Regions from separate parts of the Alteromonas sp. NFXS44 genome, predicted to be linked through region 2. Evidence: predicted binding sites of a transcription regulator. Region 2 holds the regulator's gene; the other holds the start of a gene.
What was found. Region 2 encodes NrdR, which represses ribonucleotide reductase genes. Its sites were predicted from a motif close to AAACACNANATNTNGTGTTT; they were not measured.
Positions count from the first base shown of each region.

Region 1: nrdA (class 1a ribonucleoside-diphosphate reductase subunit alpha) is a predicted target of NrdR. The motif match lies at 1,994-2,013, and genes of this name have one in related genera.

Region 1 covers NZ_JAGDEA010000008.1:22,978-27,164, reverse strand. The annotation lists gene nrdA (class 1a ribonucleoside-diphosphate reductase subunit alpha) at 1-1,790, opposite strand, end outside; gene ubiG (bifunctional 2-polyprenyl-6-hydroxyphenol methylase/3-demethylubiquinol 3-O-methyltransferase UbiG) at 2,212-2,919, opposite strand; gene gyrA (DNA topoisomerase (ATP-hydrolyzing) subunit A) at 3,210-4,187, shown strand, end outside.
Region 2 covers NZ_JAGDEA010000011.1:27,184-31,370, forward strand. The annotation lists gene ribBA (bifunctional 3,4-dihydroxy-2-butanone-4-phosphate synthase/GTP cyclohydrolase II) at 1-445, opposite strand, end outside; gene J3369_RS13865 (riboflavin synthase) at 464-1,129, opposite strand; gene ribD (bifunctional diaminohydroxyphosphoribosylaminopyrimidine deaminase/5-amino-6-(5-phosphoribosylamino)uracil reductase RibD) at 1,151-2,272, opposite strand; gene nrdR (transcriptional regulator NrdR) at 2,281-2,730, opposite strand; gene glyA (serine hydroxymethyltransferase) at 2,833-4,089, opposite strand.

The sequences.
Region 1 (4,187 bases), on a different contig from region 2:
ATGTGTAAGGGTTCGTTACAAATGGCGTCCAAATCTTTTTTGTAGGTATCGATAGGCAGAATACCTTTAGAGTAGGTGGTCTCATTAAATTTAGGACACGCACCTTTCTCTTTTGCCAGATTCACAGACGCTTTCAATAAATGGTACTGCATCGCTTCGAACGTACGGTGAATAAGCGGATTTGCGCTGAAGTCAGAATACTTCACGCCATTCTTCGCAAGATAATAAGCGAAGTTGATAACACCTATACCCAGCGTACGACGATTCATAGTGGCATGGTATGCCGCCGGAACCGGGTAATCCTGATAGTCGAGCAGGCTGTCCAGTGCACGCACAGCAAGGTCGGATAATTCTTCGAATTCATCCAGAGATTTAATCGCACCTAAGTTGAACGCTGACAGCGTACACAGTGCAATTTCGCCATTTTCGTCGTTTACGTGCTCCAGCGGCTTGGTCGGCAGCGCGATTTCAAGACACAGGTTGCTTTGACGGACAGGGGCAACAGCCGGGTCAAACGGGCTGTGAGTATTACAGTGGTCAACGTTTTGCAGGTAGATGCGGCCGGTTGAAGCACGTTCCTGCATAAACAGACTGAACAGTTCCATAGCTTTAATTTGCTTCTTACGAATGGAGTCATCCTGTTCGTATTTCACATACAGTTCTTCGAACTTGTTCTGATCGGCAAAGAAAGCATCGTACAGACCGGGTACATCAGACGGGCTGAACAGTGTGATGTAGCCGTCTTTCATCATACGCTGATACATCAGCTTGTTGAATTGCACGCCGTAGTCGAGATGACGTACACGGTTTTCTTCAACACCACGGTTATTTTTCAGTACCAGCAGTGATTCAACTTCCATGTGCCACAGCGGGTAGAACAACGTCGCTGCACCACCACGAACACCGCCTTGAGAGCAGCTTTTTACCGCAGTCTGGAAGTACTTGTAGAAAGGAATACAACCTGTGTGGAAAGCTTCACCACCACGGATTGGACTACCCAGTGCACGAATGCGACCAGCGTTTACACCAATACCGGCACGCTGACTCACGTATTTTACGATGGCGCTGGCGGTGGCGTTGATAGAATCCAGACTATCACCGGTTTCAATCAGTACGCATGAGCTGAACTGACGGGTAGGGGTGCGCACACCGGACATAATCGGTGTAGGCAGAGAAATCTTGAATGTCGATGTTGCATCGTAAAAACGGCGGACATAATCAAGACGGGTTTCCTTCGGGTAGTCAGCGAACAGGCAGGAGGCTACCAGAACATACAGGAACTGGGCACTTTCATAGATGTCGCCGGTAACACGGTTTTGTACCAGATACTTACCTTCAAGCTGCTTAACAGCAGCATAACTGAAAGTCATATCACGCCAGTGATCGATGAAATCATCCATCGCCTCAAATTCAGCTTGCGTGTAGTCAGACAACAGGTGCTCGTCATACTTACCCTGTTCAACCATCTTTTTAACATGATCAAACAATTTAGGCGGCTCAAACTGACCATATGCTTTTTTACGCAGGTGGAAGATAGCCAGACGGGCTGCAAGATACTGATAATCAGGCGCATCTGTTGAAATAAGATCGGCTGCAGACTTGATCAATGTCTCGTGGATTTCGCCGGTCTTGATACCATCGTAAAATTGGATCTGAGCTTTGATTTCTACCTGAGAAACAGAAACGTTATTTAACCCTTCTGCTGCCCACGTGATCACTTTATGGATCTTATCTAACTCAATGACTTCTTTTTCGCCATTGCGTTTAGTGACATACAAGTTGTTGTTCATTTGTACTGGCCGTTAGTTTGTTAGCGCATGAAGCAAGGGTTGGCACCCTTTTCATCTTTATAAAATTGAATTTGCTAAGCCTTGAAAGCTTGATCCAGCAGAGATCCCTTACTGCCTGGCGGGATCCCGTGTTTTTGTACTACTTTATTGTTCTAAAACACCCGTCGGACAAGACACAAGATAGTGAGGTTTGCGTGGTTTTGCAACCCAATATCTGGTGGTTTATCCAGCGATCAAAACGGTCCCTGAAAAAGGTTAGTGGTAACTCACCTATGAGCGGCATGACTAAGCCAAATCAGACAGATGCAACCATTTTTTACTTTTTTTGATCGCCGGTTAAAAAGTTTTAATCGCTCAAAGCGGGTTGGTTACAAATACGACATATAGCGTAATATTTATTCTTAAATACTATATATAGTGTTTACTGCAGGCTTTTTTGCGTATGGACGATGTAGTTCACATCGATGTTTTTGTCCGATAAGTAGAACTGGCGGCTTAGCGGATCCATATGCAGACCTGTGGTGTTTCTGGCAAACAGATCAACCTTATCGGTCATTGCCATTAATTCTGAAGGCTTAATGAAACGGGCATGCTGATGCGTGCCTTTTGGTACCAGTTTGAGGATATATTCGGCACCAACGATGCCCATCAGCCAGGATTTCACATTTCTGTTTAAAGTAGACAGAAATACATGGCCACCGGGCTTAACCAGCCTGGCGCAGGCAGTGATGATCGATGCCGGATCAGGAACGTGCTCGAGCATTTCCATACACGTCACCACATCGAACTCTCCGGGTCTTTGTTCTGCAAAGTCTTCTGCAGAAACACACTGATAATCAACTTTTACATCGGATTCCAGACCATGAAGTTTAGCAACCTCTAAAGAAGCAGACGCCAAATCAATACCGGTAACATCAGCACCCAGTTTAGCCATGGATTCTGCAAGAATGCCGCCTCCACAACCAATATCCAGCACTTTCTTTTCAAACAGACCATCACAGTGCTGCTGCACAAAATCAAGTCTTAACGGGTTGATTAAGTGCAGGGGTTTGAATTCACTTTCGGTATCCCACCAACGGGAGGCCAGTTCACTGAATTTGGCAATTTCTTGTTCATCGACATTCGACATACTGGTGCTCGTATTATCAGATAGAGGAGATTGATTTTGATAAATACGATACATGATCAAAGCAGTAAAAGGGACGATTTGTGTATTAAAGTGGATTAATTGTGTGAAAAGTAATCGGTTGGTAATAACAGCCCCATTTGCAGGTATTAAGCGCTACATAAATCTGTCATCCGGTGATACACTCAATGATTACTTGTAAAACCCATAATAAGAAAGCGCTGTTCTTAGCTGCATTTTAAAGTGCGTGACATTGGATACGCTTGAACTTGAATCAAGGGACATAGCAGTTTATGACTGATAACGCTAAAGAAATTCTCCCCATAAATATCGAGGAAGAGCTTAAAAACTCCTACCTTGATTATGCGATGAGCGTTATTGTCGGGCGAGCATTGCCTGACGTAAGGGACGGCCTCAAGCCGGTTCACCGCCGCGTACTCTTCGCGATGAACGAACTCAAAAACGACTTCAATAAACCGTATAAGAAATCCGCCCGTGTGGTGGGTGATGTTATCGGTAAATATCACCCTCATGGTGACAGTGCGGTATACGACACAATTGTACGTATGGCACAGCCATTCTCTTTACGTTACATGTTGGTAGACGGGCAGGGTAACTTCGGTTCTGTAGACGGCGACTCTGCCGCGGCCATGCGTTATACCGAAGTACGTATGGCTAAAATTGCCCATGAGTTACTGGCGGATCTTGATAAAGAAACCGTAGATTTCGTACCTAACTATGACGGTACAGAGCAAATCCCTGAGGTTTTACCTACCAAGGTGCCGAACCTGCTGGTAAACGGCTCTTCCGGTATTGCCGTTGGTATGGCAACAAACATTCCGCCCCACAACCTCACTGAGGTGGTTAACGGCTGTATCGCAATGATAGAGAATCCTGCCGTTACCATTGAAGAGCTGATGCAGTATATTCCGGGTCCGGATTTCCCTACTGCGGCGATGATCAGTGGACGTAAAGGTATTGATGATGCTTACCGTACCGGTCGTGGCAAAATCTATATGCGTGCCAAAGCGGAAATCGAAACTGACAGTAATGGTAAAGAAACCATCGTTGTTAATGAGATCCCTTATCAGGTAAACAAAGCCCGCCTGATTGAAAAGATCGCTGAACTGGTAAAAGAAAAACGTATCGAAGGTATTTCTGCCCTGCGCGATGAGTCTGACAAAGACGGTATGCGCATTGTTGTTGAAGTAAAACGCAACGAGTCGGCGGAAGTATTGCTTAACCACCTGTATGCCAATACCCAGCTACAA
Region 2 (4,187 bases):
CGACGCTTGCTTCAGTATGACCTGCACGGTTCAGCACACCGCCTTCTTTAGCGATTAACGGAAAAATGTGGCCCGGCTGCACAATGTCAGTTGCTTTAGCATCTTTACCTACCGCGGCCAGAATTGTGGTCGCGCGGTCTGCAGCAGAAATACCGGTGGTTACGCCACGGGCTGCTTCAATGGAAACGGTAAAGGCGGTATGAAATTGTGCGCCATTTTTATCTACCATCAGCGGTAAATTCAAACGCTCACAGCGTTCCTGCGTCATGGGCAGGCATACCAGTCCGCGGGCATGAGTAACCATAAAGTTAATCGCTTCCGGCGTCACATGCTCAGCGGCCATGATGATATCGCCTTCATTCTCGCGATCTTCATCATCCATCAGGATAACCATTTTACCCTGACGGATATCTTCAATTATTTCAGCTGTGGTGTTGAGTGCCATAATTTCACTTATGTAGGGTTATTTTCTAAGAAAACCATTTTCGGCCAGGAAGGCCATACTAATGTCTTTTTTGGTGGTCTTTTCCGCTGCCTTGTCACCCATCATCAGGCGTTCCAGATAGCGGGCAACCACGTCTACTTCCAGATTGACACGGCTGCCAGCTTTATACGTGCCGATCACCGTTTCCTGCAGGGTGTGAGGGATGATCCACAACATAAACTCATTGCCATCCACCTCATTCACAGTCAGGCTGACGCCGTCCACCGTGATACTGCCTTTATGGGCAACATACTTTGCTAACTCAGTGGGGGCAGAAATCCAGATTTCAATGTAAGTACTGTGTTTAACAATCTTTTTGACTTCACCAACGCCGTCCACATGGCCGGATACAATATGACCACCAAAACGATCTGTAGGGCGCATGGCTTTTTCCAGATTCACGGTACTGCCGGGCTTATAATTGGCAAAACCGGTGTAACGGATGGTTTCGGCTGACACGTCAGCACAATAATAATCTGTACCGAAGTCGGTTACTGTGAGACAGACGCCGTTTGTGGCAATACTGTCGCCAAGGGCCACATCAGACATATCCAGCTTTTCTGACGACACAGTCAGCTTGATGTCTTCGCCCCGGTGATTAAGAGACTGAATCGTCCCCAGGGCCTGAATAATTCCGGTAAACATCGTATACCCTCTACAAAAGCGTTACTTAATTATATCGTATGACAAGCGGATATCAGGGCCGGTTTGCCGTACGTCCGTGAGTGACAGTACCGGCGTTTCATCCAGCGACACAAACTCATCCAGCGTGAGCATGCTTTGTGCTTTATCACCTAACAGTTTGGGCGCCTGATACACCACAAGCCGGTCAACTTCACCGGCAGTAAACAAAGCACCGGCAAGACCAGGACCGGCTTCCACCCACACATCATTAATTTGTCTTTCCCCCAGCTTCTCCATGAGCTGAGAGAGGTCTATATAATTGCCACGCATGGAGACGGCCATTGCAGGGACACTGGTTTGCGGTGCAACTGGCTGACCGGTTACCCGCAGGGTTTTGTGTCCGTCTGTGAATAACTGCAGATCGTCCGGCAACCGGTTGTGGCTGTCTATCACGACCCTGAGCGGCTGCCTTACCGGCGAAACAGGATAATCAGAAAAGTTGGCTTCATTTTCCCTGACCAGCAAAGACGGATTGTCGGCCAGTGCAGCGCCGCTGCCGGTTAGAATGGCACAACTGGCAGCACGGTGTAGTTGCACATCACGACGGGATTCAGCACTGGTGATCCACTGGCTGACGCCGTTAGACAACGCGATTTTGCCATCAAGACTGATACCCAGTTTCACGGTTACCCGCGGTTTGCCTGATACCATGCGTTTGATAAAACCGGGGTTCAATGCTGCCGATTCGGCCGCCAGAATATCAGACACCACATCAATGCCGGCATCCTGAAGTTTTTTTATGCCACGGCCGCTCACCTGAGGGTTCGGGTCAGTCATGGCGATAACCACCCGGCTGACACCAGCCTCCACTAACGCATCGGCACAGGGAGGTGTTCGTCCGAAATGACTGCAGGGCTCGAGTGTGACATAAGCCGTACCGCCACGGGCCTTATCGCCCGCTTCACGAAGCGCATGCACTTCCGCATGGGGTGTGCCGGCCTGAATATGAAAGCCCTGTCCGGCTAAGTCGCCGTCACTGTCGAGAATAATACAACCGACACGGGGATTCGGAGATGTGGTGAACTGACCCTGTGTAGCCAGTCTGATGGCTTTCGCCATCCAGGCGTAGTCCTGAGAAATGGAAACAGCTGACGTGGTTTTCATGGCGGTTATCAGTCTCCTAAACGGGCAATTTCCTCACCAAACTCACGAATATCTTCAAATGAGCGGTACACTGACGCAAACCGCACATAAGCGACTTTGTCCAGCACCTTCAGTGCATCCATAATCAGATTACCGAGGAATTCACTGGAAACTTCCCGCTCACCGGTAGCACGCAATGCAGACTTCAGCGACAAAATCACTTCTTCCACTTTCTCCGTGCTCACAGGGCGCTTTTCCAGTGCCCGCTGCAAGCCGGCGCGCAGCTTATCTTCATTGAAAGGCTCTCTCGAACCATCCCGTTTAATGACTCTCGGCATCACTAATTCAGCACTTTCAAAGGTAGTAAAGCGCTCGTGACAGATAACACATTCGCGACGGCGACGTACCTGATGCCCTTCTGCCACCAGACGGGAATCGATAACTTTGGTTTCCTGTGCCGAACAAAACGGGCAAAACATAGCAGGTCCTTTTAACAACAAAGCCGCCAGGCAGCACAGGCTGCTCTGACGGCATCAACTCTTACTGACTAAGAGCGGGGAATTTCATACTGATAAAGCGGCTTACCCGTAAACCGGGAACGCTTTACACAGTTCAACAACTTCACCTTTAACACGCTCAACAACACTTTCATCACCCATGTTGTCCAGAATGTCGCAGATCCAGGTCGCAACCTGTTTCGCCTGCTCTTCTTTAAAGCCTCGACGGGTAATCGCCGGACTACCGATACGCAGACCACTGGTCACGAACGGTGAACGTGGATCTTTAGGTACAGAGTTTTTATTTACTGTGATATTCGCACGGCCAAGCGCGGCATCAGCATCTTTACCTGTGATATCTTTCTTAATCAGATCCAGCAGGAACAGGTGGTTTTCAGTACCGCCTGACACTACGTCGTAACCACGCTCCAGCACCACTTCAACCATGGCTTTTGCGTTTTTCACAACTTGCTGCTGATATTCTTTAAATTCAGGCTGAAGGGCTTCTTTGAACGCTACCGCTTTAGCTGCAATAACGTGACACAGAGGACCACCCTGGTTGCCCGGGAATACAGAGCTGTTCAGCTTCTTGTAGATGTCTTCGTCGCCACAGGCAGACAGGATCAGACCACTACGTGGACCCGCAAGGGTTTTGTGAGTCGTGGTAGTCACTACGTGTGCGTGAGGCAGCGGGCTCGGATAAACACCGGCAGCAATCAGACCGGCAACGTGTGCCATGTCGACCAGCAGGTACGCACCTACTTTGTCTGCGATTTCACGGAAACGGGCCCAGTCAACCACTTTTGAATAGGCAGAGAAACCACCGATAATCATCTTAGGCTTGTGCTCTAAGGCCAGTGCTTCAACCTGCTCGTAATCGATTTCGCCAGTTTCTTCATTCAGACCATACTGTACCGCATTGTAGGTTTTACCTGAGAAGTTTACGTGAGAACCGTGAGTTAAGTGACCGCCTTCAGACAGACTCATACCCAGAACAGTATCACCGGCATTAATTAGAGCCATAAACGCAGCAGCGTTGGCCTGAGAGCCTGCGTGGGGCTGAACGTTGGCGTACTCAGCACCAAACAGTTGCTTAGCACGGTCAATCGCCAGTTGCTCTACCACGTCTACATGCTCACAACCACCATAGTAACGCTTACCGGGATAACCTTCTGCGTACTTATTCGTTAACTGAGAGCCTTGCGCCTCCATGACACGTGGACTGCAATAGTTTTCTGATGCGATGAGCTCAATGTGATGCTCCTGACGCTCAGCTTCTTTGGCCATGGCATCTGCCAGTTCCGGATCGTAATCCGCAATAGTCATATCGCGAGGTAACATGAAGGCTCCTTACTCTGCGTTTTATGGACAGCTAAAAAATGAGGGGCATATTTTAGTCATTTTAAGCCGCATGTATACTGCTTTATGCCCGTTTCGTT